One region of the Enterobacter chinensis genome, then DNA from elsewhere that is predicted to be linked to it. Evidence: predicted binding sites of a transcription regulator. Region 1 holds the regulator's gene; each other region holds the start of a gene.

Region 1 (4,182 bases):
CTGACGAGCGAAGTGCATACGCGCCACGCGCGCCAGTTTTTGCGCGATGATCTTGTCGGTGCCATGCTCGTCCGCCATTCGACGCAGCGAAACGGAAGGAGAGAAGCGCACAAAGCTGTCGCGTCCCAGCCAGGAGACCGCGAAGAACTTCTGGATGCCGTTAAGCATGCGCAGAGGTGGATTCTCTTCACCTTTTTCACGACCCGGGCGGCGACCAAACATCACCGATACCGGCACCATCTGCACATCCAGGTCAGGATTGCTGCGGTGCAGGTCCAGATAGTCATGGAACAGCTTGATGGACTCTTCTTTTGGCGTGTAATAGGTAAACACGCGAGGTCCACCATGAATGAACACGTAGCGCGGCAGCAGAGTGCCGTCAACTTCCAGCGGTTCAAGCGGGTCAGGTAAATCATGCGCCAGACACTGGGCGCGAAGCGTCAGTAAGTCTGCCTTCGAGTTATAAGGCAAAACGTACATAATAGGACGTGACGTATCGAGCCCCAATTCCAGCGCGGGTTCTGCTGGGATAGACTTGCTTTTTACCAGGATGCTTAATGGTAAATTAAGTAATTTGTAGTAAATTCGTGGCCAGCCGGACATAAACGATGTAAAGCCTCTGGTTAATAATGCAATTGCGGCGCAAGGATAACAGAAAGCGCGCAAAATTTCTGTTGTTACCCGTCATACTTAAGGCGGCAGCGAAACGCGCTGCTCCTGTAGTTACTGACGCTATTTCCAATAAAAGGTTCTTTTAATGGCCAATAATACCACTGGGTTAACCCGAATCATCAAAGCCGCCGGCTATTCCTGGAAAGGTTTCCGTGCCGCGTGGATCAATGAAGCCGCCTTTCGCCAGGAAGGCGTCGCCGCTATCATCGCGGTGATTATCGCTTGTTTCCTTGATATTGATGCGATAACACGCGTTCTTCTGATCGGCTCCGTGCTTCTGGTGATGATAGTGGAAATTCTTAATAGCGCTATTGAGGCTGTTGTTGACCGTATAGGTTCTGATTTCCACGAGCTCTCTGGCCGGGCAAAAGACATGGGCTCTGCTGCCGTGTTGCTGGCGATTATCACCGCCGTTATCACCTGGGTCACGCTGCTTTGGTCACATTTCCGATGAGCCTCGAGGAATAATTAAGTCCCTGGTTTTTTGTGCAGTTTTTGGTTCCAAAATCGCCTTTGACTGTATATACTCACAGCATAACTGTATATACACCCAGGGGGCGGAATGAAAGCGTTAACGACCAGGCAGCAAGAGGTGTTTGATCTCATCCGGGATCATATCGGCCAGACGGGTATGCCACCCACGCGTGCGGAAATCGCTCAGCGTCTGGGCTTCCGTTCTCCGAATGCTGCCGAAGAACACCTGAAAGCGCTGGCGCGTAAGGGCGTGATTGAGATTGTTTCGGGCGCGTCCCGCGGTATCCGCCTGCTGGTGGAAGAAGAGACGGGCATTCCGCTGGTGGGGCGTGTTGCTGCAGGTGAGCCTTTACTGGCACAGCAGCATATTGAAGGCCACTACCAGGTCGATCCAGCCATGTTCAAACCGAGCGCTGATTTCCTGCTGCGCGTAAGCGGTATGTCGATGAAAGACATCGGCATTCTTGACGGCGATCTGCTGGCGGTTCACAAAACGCAGGATGTGCGCAATGGCCAGGTTGTGGTCGCACGCATCGATGACGAAGTCACCGTCAAGCGTCTTAAAAAACAGGGTAACACCGTCCAGTTGTTGCCTGAAAACAATGAGTTCTCCCCGATTGTGGTGGATCTCCGTGAGCATAATTTCTCTATCGAAGGACTGGCGGTTGGGGTCATTCGCAACGGTGAATGGCTCTAATCTCTTCCTGACAGGCTACGGCTCCGCTGTAGCCTGATTCATTTCCTGCTCCCGGTATTTTTCATGTCACTGCTGACGGCATCAGATAAGGCATTGTGGCGTCTTGCTCTGCCGATGATTTTCTCCAACATCACCGTACCCTTGCTGGGTCTGGTCGATACTGCTGTTATTGGTCATCTTGATTCCCCTGTTTATCTTGGCGGCGTGGCCATTGGCGCGACGGCAACCAGCTTCCTGTTTATGTTGCTGCTCTTTTTGCGCATGAGTACCACCGGACTTACCGCACAGGCTTATGGTGCAAAAGATCCGTTGCGTCTGGCTCGCGCGCTGGTGCAGCCGCTGATACTTGCGCTTGGTGCGGGTGCGTTAATCGTTTTACTGCGCGCTCCCCTGATTGACCTTGCGCTCCATATCGTGGGCGGCAGCGAGGCGGTACTGGAGCAGGCGCGACGTTTCCTTGAAATCCGCTGGCTCAGCGCGCCCGCCTCGCTGGCAAACCTGGTCCTGCTGGGGTGGCTTCTGGGCGTACAGTATGCCCGTGCGCCAGTGATTCTGCTGGTGGTGGGTAACCTTCTCAACATTGTGCTGGATATCTGGCTGGTGATGGGTCTGCACATGAACGTGCGGGGTGCGGCACTGGCGACTGCGATTGCAGAATACGGGACCTTTATTATTGGTCTGTGGATGGTCTGGCGTGTTCTGGCGATGCGCGGGATCTCCCTTGCGCTGCTTAAAACCGCATGGCGTGGGAATATCCGTAAGCTGCTGGCGCTCAACCGTGACATCATGCTGCGCTCGCTGCTTCTTCAACTCTGTTTCGGCGCGCTGACGGTTTTCGGGGCCCGGCTGGGGCCAGAAATTGTCGCGGTCAACGCGGTATTGATGACGCTCCTGACCTTTACTGCCTACGCACTGGACGGCTTTGCCTATGCGGTTGAAGCGCATTCTGGACAGGCATACGGTGCGCGCGAAAGCGGGCAGCTCCAGGATGTGTGGCGGGCAGCCTGCCGTCAGTCGGGACTGGTCGCGCTGGCGTTTGGTCTGGTTTACGCCTGTTTTGGCCAGCAGATCGTTGCGTTACTCACCTCTCTTTCTTCACTGCGCGAGCTGGCGAGCCATTACCTTATCTGGCAGGTGATTTTACCGGTGGTCGGCGTCTGGTGTTATCTCCTGGACGGCATGTTTATTGGTGCGACGCGCGGAGCCGAAATGCGTAACAGCATGGCTGTCGCTGCGGCAGGGTTTGGCCTGACGCTGCTGACGCTCCCGTGGCTTGGTAACCACGGTTTATGGCTGGCCCTTGCCGTCTTCCTCTCGCTGCGGGGGATATCGCTGGCTTTTATCTGGCGGCGCCACTGGCGGAACAATACCTGGTTCCCCTCGCGTCACGATATATCGTGACGGTTAAAGATTCCGAATATGAAACCAACTGCCGAATCCTTAACTACAATAATCATTACGTCCAGCAGAAAAGAACGTAACGGACGTTACGACCCGACGCTTAACTAAGAGGACACGATGATGAATAAAGACGAAATCGGCGGCAACTGGAAGCAGTTCAAAGGTAAAGCGAAAGAACAGTGGGGTAAGCTGACTGATGACGATATGACCGTCATTGAAGGTAAACGCGATCAGCTTGTTGGTAAAATCCAGGAGCGTTACGGCTACGCAAAAGACCAGGCGGAAAAAGAAGTGGGCGACTGGGAAAAACGCAACGACTACCGCTGGTAACCGGGCTATACCCGAAGTACAAGGAAGTACACTCTGAGGCGGCCATGAGCCGCCTTTGCTTTTGCTGCTAACGCGGCTTTTTCTTCACGAGAATAGAGTGGTCGTGCTGACATGCATCCTGATGACGACAGGCTTCCACTTCCACGCACGCTGAGCACAGCCCGTGTGCTTCAATCACGTTATGACGCAGGGCAAAGCCCATTTTAGCGGCCAGCGAATGCATAATGTCTTCCACGCCTTCCGCGCCTTCTTCTTTCACCGCTCCACAGCGATCGCAGATAAACATCGCCGATGTATGCGTAGGCTGATCGAACAGATGGCACAGCACATAGCTGTTTGTGGACTCCACTTTATGCACGAACCCTTGTTCCAGCAGGAAATCCAGCGCGCGATAGACCGTCGGTGGCTTCGCCTGCGGCTCGCTTTCGCGAAGCAGGTCGAGCAGGTCGTAGGCACTGATGGCGCCCTGCTGCAGGCTCATCAGACGTAAGACTTCAAGGCGCTGCGGAGTCAGGCGCACATTGCGTTGCGCGCACAGCTTTTCGGCCTGCGCTAACAGCTCTTTTGTGGACTTATCCATTTAGCACCCCGGATGTTATAGGACGGAA
Region 2 (4,182 bases), on a different contig from region 1:
CACTGCATCTGCGTGAAGCTGCTCTGGTTCTCTTCGGTGGCCGCCTTCAGCAGGGTGTTGTTTTCGGCGCGCCAGCGGTTATAGACCGCCTCCATATCGTCCTGAGCCTGCTGTGCGTCCAGATCGCCATAGGCCTGGTAGTTGTCGGCGCGCAGATACTCAATCGACAAACGCATCACTTCGTGCATCTGATTCCAGGATTTCTGCATCTCGTCGGTTAAGGCCGCATCCTGGCCCTTAACCTGCGGCAGTTTCTGCCACTCTTTGTTATAGGCTTCGGCTTTTGCCAGCGAGTCGCCTGCGGTGCCAAGCAATTTATTGATTGCCGCAAGGGAAGCCGGATCACGCTGGTTTTTCAGGTAGCGGATCGCCACACGGGTGACGGTGACGCGCGTTTTCACCAGCGTGTTCACGCTGTCGCTCAGGCTTTCCTGCTGGGCATTGAGTACGCCGGAGTTCTGGAAGTTATGGCGATCGTTGCTGACGGCAGAGTAGAACAACCCTCCCGTGACAACTTGCAACAGACAGAATATGGTGAGGGCAAAGATAATACCGGTAATCACGTGCAGATTTTTCAGCATGGCGGTCGTCCGTTAGAGAAGATGCAGGGGTACTTAATTACTATCGTCGTAGAGAATTTAAACTTTAATTAACTTGCGCTTAACTAAGGGCTCTTTGAAGGAACCTGTTGTAAACCCGGATCATTTTTATGAGGAAGGTCAACATGAGCAGCATTGATAAAAGCGGGACGTACGCGCTCGGAACGCGGACGGTTAAACGACTGGGCTATGGCGCGATGCAGCTGGCCGGGCCGGGCGTTTTTGGTCCTCCGAAGGATAAACAGGCCGCGCTGGACGTGTTACGCGAAGCTGTGGCAGCGGGGGTTAACCATATTGATACCAGTGATTTTTATGGCCCCCACGTGACGAACCAGCTGATCCGCGAGGCACTGCATCCTTACCGGGACGATCTGACGCTCGTCACCAAGATTGGTGCCCGTCGCGATAGCAAAGGCGCCTGGCTACCGGCGTTCTCCGCGCAGGAACTGACTCAGGCGGTGCATGACAACCTGCGTAATTTGCAGCTGGACGTGCTGGATGTGGTGAATCTGCGGATCATGTTTAGCGTGCACGGGCCGGCGGAAGGGTCGATTGCTGAACCGCTTTCCACCCTGGCAGAATTACAACAGCAGGGGCTGGTGCGTCATATTGGCCTGAGCAACGTCACGGCCACTCAGGTCGCGGAAGCGCAGAAGATGGTGCCGGTAGTGTGCGTGCAGAACATGTACAACATTGTGAACCGGGGCGACGACGCGCTGGTGGATCTGCTGGCGCAGCAGGGGGTGGCCTATGTGCCATTCTTCCCGCTGGGGGGCTTTACGCCACTGCAATCTTCCGGGCTACAGGCTGTTGCAGACTCACTGGGCGCGACGGCAATGCAGGTTGCGCTGGCATGGCTGCTGCAACGTTCCCCGAATATCCTGCTGATCCCAGGCACCTCTTCCGTGGCGCATCTGCGGCAAAACCTTGCGGCGGGCGAGCTGCGGTTACCGCCTGAGGCCCTGGAAACGCTGAATTCGCTGATGGACTGATCGTGACATACGCAAGGCCCGAAGGGCTTTGCGTGCTATATGATTTTATCTGACATTAAAGTCAATATTAAGTGATTCAATTTTTGTGAATTTACTTTTTTGCAAGTCACAAATAAGTCATTTTTTTGTGACTTTAAAATGACTTGTGTTATGAGGGCTATTAACGCTAACCAGGAAGAACCTGAGGCGAGTTCCGGACAGAGGATGCAGCTAAATTAAATCCGCTCAAACTTCAACGTGTTTGGGTTCGCTTCCGGAAATGACCTTGATCCCTGGCCACAATCCGTAATACTGTATTTATATACAGTATCTGGCGAGAAAGGCATTATGGACACTCTCTTTTCTTATCATCCAAACCAATGCATTGAATTACCTTTATTTTTAGAGCGTGTTGCCTGTGGTTTCCCCAGCCCGGCGCAGGATTATGTGGAAGATCGTCTCGATCTTAACCGGCTGGCAGTGAGACACCCCAGTGCGACCTATTTTATCAAGGTGAGCGGAGACTCCATGATTGGGGCGGGGATCGGCGACGGCGATCTGCTGGTGGTTGACCGTTCGTTAAACGCCGAACATGGGGATATCGTCGTCGCGTCGGTCGCCGGTGAGTTTACGGTGAAAGAGCTGCAGACCCGTCCGGTTCTGAGACTTATGCCACATAATGCCCGCTATCAGCCGATTACCTTTCAGTCCGAAGAGGAGCTGCAAATCTTCGGTGTCGTCACCCACACCCTCAAAACGCATAAACATGTTCGCGCTGGTTGATGTGAACAGCTTCTATGCCTCCTGCGAGAAGGTGTTCCGCCCCGATCTACAGGGGAAGCCCATCGTGGTGGTTTCCAATAATGACGGCTGCATTATTTCCCTGTCGCGGGAGGCAAAGCAGTTCGGCATAAAAATGGGTGAGCCATATTTTAAGTTCAAAGAGAAGGGCTATCCGTCGCGGGTTTACGTCTTTAGCTCGAACTATGCGCTGTATGCCGATCTCAGCAGTCGAGTGATGCAGACGCTGACCGATCTCGCCCCGGCAATAGAGATTTACTCGATTGATGAGGCGTTCGTGAACGTATCAGGAGTCAATAACTGCATATCGCTGGAAGCGTTTGGTCACCAGATGCGCACGCAGGTCTTTAAAAATACGGGCTTAACCGTTGGCGTCGGTATTGCCCCGACAAAAACGCTGGCGAAGCTGGCTAACTATGCGGCGAAGCGGTGGGCCGGCACCGGCGGCGTGGTCGATCTCTCTGATCGGGAGCGGCAGCGTAAGCTGCTGGCAAAGGTTGCGGTAGAGGAGGTGTGGGGCGTAGGGCGGCGCATCACGAAAAAGCTTAACGCGATGGGGGTTACCACGGCGCTGGATCTGGCGGAAGCGTCTTCCTGGGTCATTCGCAAACATTTTAACGTGGTGCTGGAACGCACGGCGCGCGAGCTTCGCGGTGAGCCCTGCCTTGACCTGGAAGAGTTCACCCCCACGAAGCAGCAAATTATCTGTAGCCGTTCGTTTGGACACCGTATTACCCAATATGAAGAGATGCATCAGGCGATTTGCGCCTACGCGGAGCGGGCAGCAGAAAAACTGCGTGGCGAGCATCAATATTGCCGTTTTATCAGCGTGTTTGTGCGCACCAGCCCGCATGCGGACAACGAAATTTATTACGGCAATCAGGCTTCGGTCACCCTGATGACGCCCACCAATGACTCGCGGGATATCATCCGTGCCGCCACGGAGGCGCTGGGGCGCATATGGCGCGACGGGTATCGCTATATGAAAGCCGGGGTGATGCTGGCGGACTTTTTCAGCAGCGGCGTCGCCCAGCTGAACCTGTTTGACGATAATCGTCTGCGCGCCAACAGCGCGGCGCTGATGGAGATAATCGACAGTTTAAATCATTCCGGCAAAGGGAAGGTGTGGTTTGCCGGGCAGGGTATTGAGAAATCCTGGGCGATGAAGCGTGAGATGCTGTCACCAGCCTATACGACACGGTACGCCGATTTACCGGTGGCGAGGTAGCGGATGGTTGCGTTATTTCTTTTGCGTCAACCAGGTTGCCGCAGCCGTCAGTACGCCGATCAACGGCATTTCGCCCGCCCCGGCCAGGAAGTTATGGCGATCGATTTCATTATTTCTGCGGATATCAGCAAGGCGGGTCAGCGCCTCTTTTTCATCCGCGGCGCCGATCTCCTCAAACTGTTTTTCAAACCCCTGAGCGATGAGCTGAGCAGCCGAGTCGGTGTTTGCACTCTCGATCGCAATGAGGTTCGGGCCTTTTTGGAAAAAACGGTAATCCGGCATACGTGCTCCAGATAGAGAAGAATACGGTGAAAATACTCTATTCCTTGCGGTTAAAAAACGCACGTGATTTACGGTGGAAACGATCGATTTTTCTTTATTATTTCAGGCAGTAATTGCTCAATCACGCCCACGACGCTCCGGACGCGTTGCGGAATGAAGCGGGCGTCAGGATAGACGGCATAAAGGAAGCGATCGGGTAACCGCCAGGCGGGTAATACCGGTACCAGCGTGCCGGCCTGTAGCGCGCGGGCCGCAAGGGGTCGCTGCATGCCGCCGATCCCGATGCCTGCCTCCAGCGCCT
Region 3 (4,182 bases), on a different contig from region 1:
AGGTGCTCCAGCCGGAAGCTCGTCAGTCCTTCCTCATTTTCCGGCCAGTTAATGCCTTCAGGACGCAGCGCATAACAGGCGCGCATGATGTCGAGTAAATCCCAGCGCGAATTACGGTTTTGCCAGCTCCAGGCATAGGGATCGTAGAAGTTGCGATAGAAGATATTGCGCGTCACTTCGTCATCGAAACGGATGTTGTTGTAACCGACCACGCAGGTATGGGGGACGGTGAACAGATCGTGGATGCGGCGGGCGAATTCTGCCTCGCTAACGCCTTTTTCCCGCGCTTCCTGAGGCGTGATCCCGGTGACCATGACCGCGCCCGGCTGCGGGAGGTAGTCATCAGCCGGTTTGCAGTAGAAGACCTCAGGCTCGCCAATGATGTTGAATTCGTCGTCGGTACGGATGGCGGCAAACTGCGCCGGTCGGTCCAGCGCCGGGTGAGTGCCAAAGGTTTCGTAATCGTGGAACAAAAAAGTCGGGCGTGCGGCAGAGTCAGACACCAGTAATACCATCCTGTTAAAAAATGACGTCACTATGGTAAACGATCGCACGGGTCAGACCGAATAAAAAGCACCGCCGTGGTACAAATTTGCGTGCCAGCTTCAGCGGAAAACCTGCGTCCTGTCACATTTTTTTGCAATTAAGCCAGGTAACGACATCAGAACTCCCGTAAAAAGGTCATCGATTTTTAATGACCTGAGGATATACCGTTGAAACGCCGTCTGTTTATTGCTGTTTCTTTACTCGCTTCGAGTGTCTCATCTGCTTTTGCGGCCGAACCACTGGATTTTTCGCCGCAGCCTCCGGCCATTCAGGCTGGCTCCTGGGTGCTGATGGATTACACGACTGGTCAGATCTTAACGGCGGGCAACGAACATCAACAACGTAATCCGGCGAGCCTTACCAAGCTGATGACGGGCTATGTGGTGGATCGGGCCATTGATAGCCATCGCATTACGCCGGACGACATTGTCACCGTAGGACGTGATGCGTGGGCAAAAGGGAACCCGGTGTTTGACGGCTCGTCGCTGATGTTCCTGAAAGAGGGCGATCGCGTCTCCGTGCGCGATCTGAGCCGCGGTCTGATTGTCGATTCCGGTAACGATGCCTGCGTGGCGCTGGCCGATCACGTGGCGGGCGGCCAGCCGCAGTTTGTGAAGATGATGAATGACTATGTGCAAAAGCTGAACCTTCGCGATACGCACTTTGAAACCGTCCACGGTCTGGACGCGCCGGGCCAGCACAGCTCTGCTTATGATCTGGCCGTACTCTCCCGGGCTATCATCCACGGCGAGCCTGAGTTTTACCATATGTACAGCGAAAAGAGCCTCACCTGGAATGGGATCACCCAGCAAAACCGCAACGGCCTGCTGTGGGATAAAACCATGAACGTGGACGGACTTAAAACGGGGCATACCTCGGGGGCGGGTTTTAACCTGATTGCGTCCGCCGTTGACGGCCAGCGCCGTTTAATCGCGGTAGTCATGGGGGCGGACAGCCCGAAAGGGCGTGAGGACCAGGCCCGGAAACTCCTGCACTGGGGGCAGCAGAATTTTGATACGGTGCAGATCCTGCACAATGGTAAAAAAGTGGGGACAGAGCGTATCTGGTACGGCGATAAGGAGCAGGTGAAACTGGGCACTGACCAGGACTTCTGGCTGGCCCTGCCGAAAGCGGAAGTGCCGAACATCAAAGCCAAATACGTGCTGGATAAAAAAGAGCTGGAAGCGCCAATTGCTGCGCATCAGCGTGTCGGGGAGATCCAACTCTATGACCGCGACAAAGTGGTGGCACACTGGCCGCTGGTGACGCTGGAAGCCGTTGATAAAGGTGGTCTGTTCTCCCGCATGAGCGATTATTTGCATCACACGCTTTAACTGCTGCTGAGCAGACTGGCAGGGTTGCGAGTCTGCTCACATAATAAACACTTCACGTTTGCTGAACGGTCAGAACTCGCTTTATAGTGTATGTATATACAGTAATAAATGGAGGCAGCATGGACTACAGCATTAAGCAGCAACAGAAACGTAAGATTGCCGGTTTTCATTTGGTCGGGCCGTGGGAACACACGGTAAAACAGGGCTTTGAACAGCTGGTGATGTGGGTGGACGGGCGTAACATTCAGCCGCTGGAGTGGGTTGCGGTCTACTACGATAACCCCGATGAGGTCCCGGCAGAAAAACTGCGCTGTGATACGGCCGTCACGGTACCGGACGATTTCATCATTCCGGAAAACAGCGAAGGCGTCATGATGACGGAAATCGCGGCCGGTGATTATGCCGTGGCGACGGCGCGTGTGGAAAACTACGACTTTGCCACGCCGTGGTATCAGTTCTTTAATTCCCTGTTGCAGGACAATAAGTACCAGATGGCGCTCAAACCCTGCTTCGAGCGTTATCTCAATGACGGCAATGCGGACGGCTACTGGGATATTGAAATGTTTATCGCAGTAGAGCACAAAACGGTTTAGGCCTGCTAAATGAAGGGTTTTTCAGCCGGAAGCGATCCGCCCGGCTGAAAACACAGTACAATTGTGATTTGCCGTGTAGCTGGAGAGCGGGTGTGCGTCCCGACAAATCATTAACCCCTTTTGAAATTCGTTTATACAAACACTACCGCGTGGTGCATGGATGTCGCATCGCGCTGGCGTTCGTGTTGACGTTTGTCCTGGTCCGTTTGCTGGATGTTCCGGAAGGGACGTGGCCGCTGATCACACTGGTAGTGGTGATGGGGCCCATCTCGTTTTGGGGAAACGTTGTCCCTCGCGCCTTCGAGCGAATTGGTGGGACCGTTTTAGGCTCGGCACTCGGGCTTATCGCCCTGAAGCTGGAGCTTATCTCGTTTCCGGTCATGCTGACATGGTGCGGTGCCGCCATGTTCCTGTGCGGCTGGCTGGCGTTGGGCAAAAGACCGTATCAGGCGCTGCTGATTGGTATTACTCTCGCTGTGGTTGTCGGTGCACCCGCCGGGGATATGACCACCGCGCTGTGGCGAAGCGGGGATGTCATCCTGGGGTCACTGCTGGCCATGCTCTTTACCGGTATCTGGCCGCAGCGTGCTTTTCTGCACTGGCGCATTCAGATGGCCAATTACGTCACCGCGTTTAACCGCGTCTATCAGGCCGGGTTTTCCCCCAATCTGGTTGAGCGTCCCCGGCTGGAAAAGCATCTGCAAACGATCCTTAACGACGTGGTCAAAATGCGCGGCCTGATCACGCCCGCCAGTAAAGAAACCCATATTCAGAAAGCGATTTTCGAAGCCATCCAGACGGTAAGCCGCAATCTGGTCTGTATGCTTGAACTGCAGATCAACGCCCACTGGGCCTCGCGCCCCAGCCATTTGCTGATGCTTAACGCGCAGACCCTCAAAGAGACCCAGCAGATGACGCAGCAAACGTTGTTGACCATCGCTCATGCGCTCTATGAAGGTAACCCGCAGCCGATACTGGCGAACAGCGAGCGGCTGAATGAGATCGTTGCGGAGCTGAAGCAGTTAATCAATGAACGCCAGAGCGATAACGTGGCAGAAACGCCTATTCATGGCTATGTCTGGCTGAGTATGGAACTGGCGCGTCAGCTTGAGCTGTTATCGCATCTTATTTGCCGGGCGCTGCGCAAATAAAAGGCGTATGTGACGCCTGCTGCTTCGATTCAGCAGCAATTGGGGTTATGATAGCTTTAAACGATATACTCATTGTCATTCGCAGCCGCTGTCAGTAAGGTTATTGTTACAACGGTTGCTTTAACGAATCCGAATCTCACATTATCAGGGGTGTAAAAATGGAAACTACCAAGCCTTCGTTCCAGGATGTTCTGGAATTCGTCCGCCTGTTCCGCCGCAAAAACAAACTGCAGCGTGAAATCCAGGACGTTGAGAAGAAGATCCGTGACAACCAGAAGCGTGTTCTGCTGCTCGACAACCTGAGCGACTACATCAAGCCAGGCATGAGCGTTGAAGCTATTCAGGGCATCATCGCCAGCATGAAGAGCGACTATGAAGACCGCGTTGATGACTACATCATCAAAAACGCTGAGCTGTCCAAAGAGCGTCGTGACATCTCTAAGAAGCTGAAAGTGATGGGCGAAATCAAGAACGGCGAAGCAAAAAGCGAGTAATCGCAGCGAATAGTGAAAAAGGCTCTCTGGTGACAGAGAGCCTTTTTTTATGATTCAGAACGCG

Evidence for each region. Region 1 encodes LexA, which represses DNA repair genes until DNA is damaged. Its sites were predicted from a motif close to TNCTGTATGTACATACAGNA; they were not measured.
Region 2: umuD (translesion error-prone DNA polymerase V autoproteolytic subunit) is a predicted target of LexA. The motif match lies at 1,881-1,900, and genes of this name have one in related genera.
Region 3: sbmC (DNA gyrase inhibitor SbmC) is a predicted target of LexA. The motif match lies at 1,965-1,984, and genes of this name have one in related genera.

What each region holds. Positions count from the first base shown of each region.
Region 1 covers NZ_JARDVI010000009.1:65,660-69,841, forward strand. Annotated here, with positions in the region: gene plsB (glycerol-3-phosphate 1-O-acyltransferase PlsB) at 1-603, opposite strand, end outside; gene PYW49_RS21955 (diacylglycerol kinase) at 758-1,126, shown strand; gene lexA (transcriptional repressor LexA) at 1,235-1,843, shown strand; gene dinF (MATE family efflux transporter DinF) at 1,907-3,244, shown strand; gene PYW49_RS21970 (CsbD family protein) at 3,365-3,574, shown strand; gene zur (zinc uptake transcriptional repressor Zur) at 3,642-4,154, opposite strand.
Region 2 covers NZ_JARDVI010000001.1:315,891-320,072, forward strand. Annotated here, with positions in the region: gene tcp (methyl-accepting chemotaxis citrate transducer) at 1-581, opposite strand, end outside; gene PYW49_RS01620 (aldo/keto reductase family oxidoreductase) at 725-1,591, shown strand; gene umuD (translesion error-prone DNA polymerase V autoproteolytic subunit) at 1,919-2,353, shown strand; gene umuC (translesion error-prone DNA polymerase V subunit UmuC) at 2,337-3,599, shown strand; gene PYW49_RS01635 (hypothetical protein) at 3,612-3,881, opposite strand; gene PYW49_RS01640 (LysR family transcriptional regulator) at 3,950-4,182, opposite strand, start outside.
Region 3 covers NZ_JARDVI010000004.1:518,439-522,620, forward strand. Annotated here, with positions in the region: gene sbcB (exodeoxyribonuclease I) at 1-515, opposite strand, end outside; gene dacD (serine-type D-Ala-D-Ala carboxypeptidase DacD) at 714-1,880, shown strand; gene sbmC (DNA gyrase inhibitor SbmC) at 2,000-2,473, shown strand; gene PYW49_RS15095 (FUSC family protein) at 2,566-3,624, shown strand; gene PYW49_RS15100 (DUF496 family protein) at 3,783-4,118, shown strand; gene PYW49_RS15105 (gamma-glutamylcyclotransferase family protein) at 4,166-4,182, opposite strand, start outside.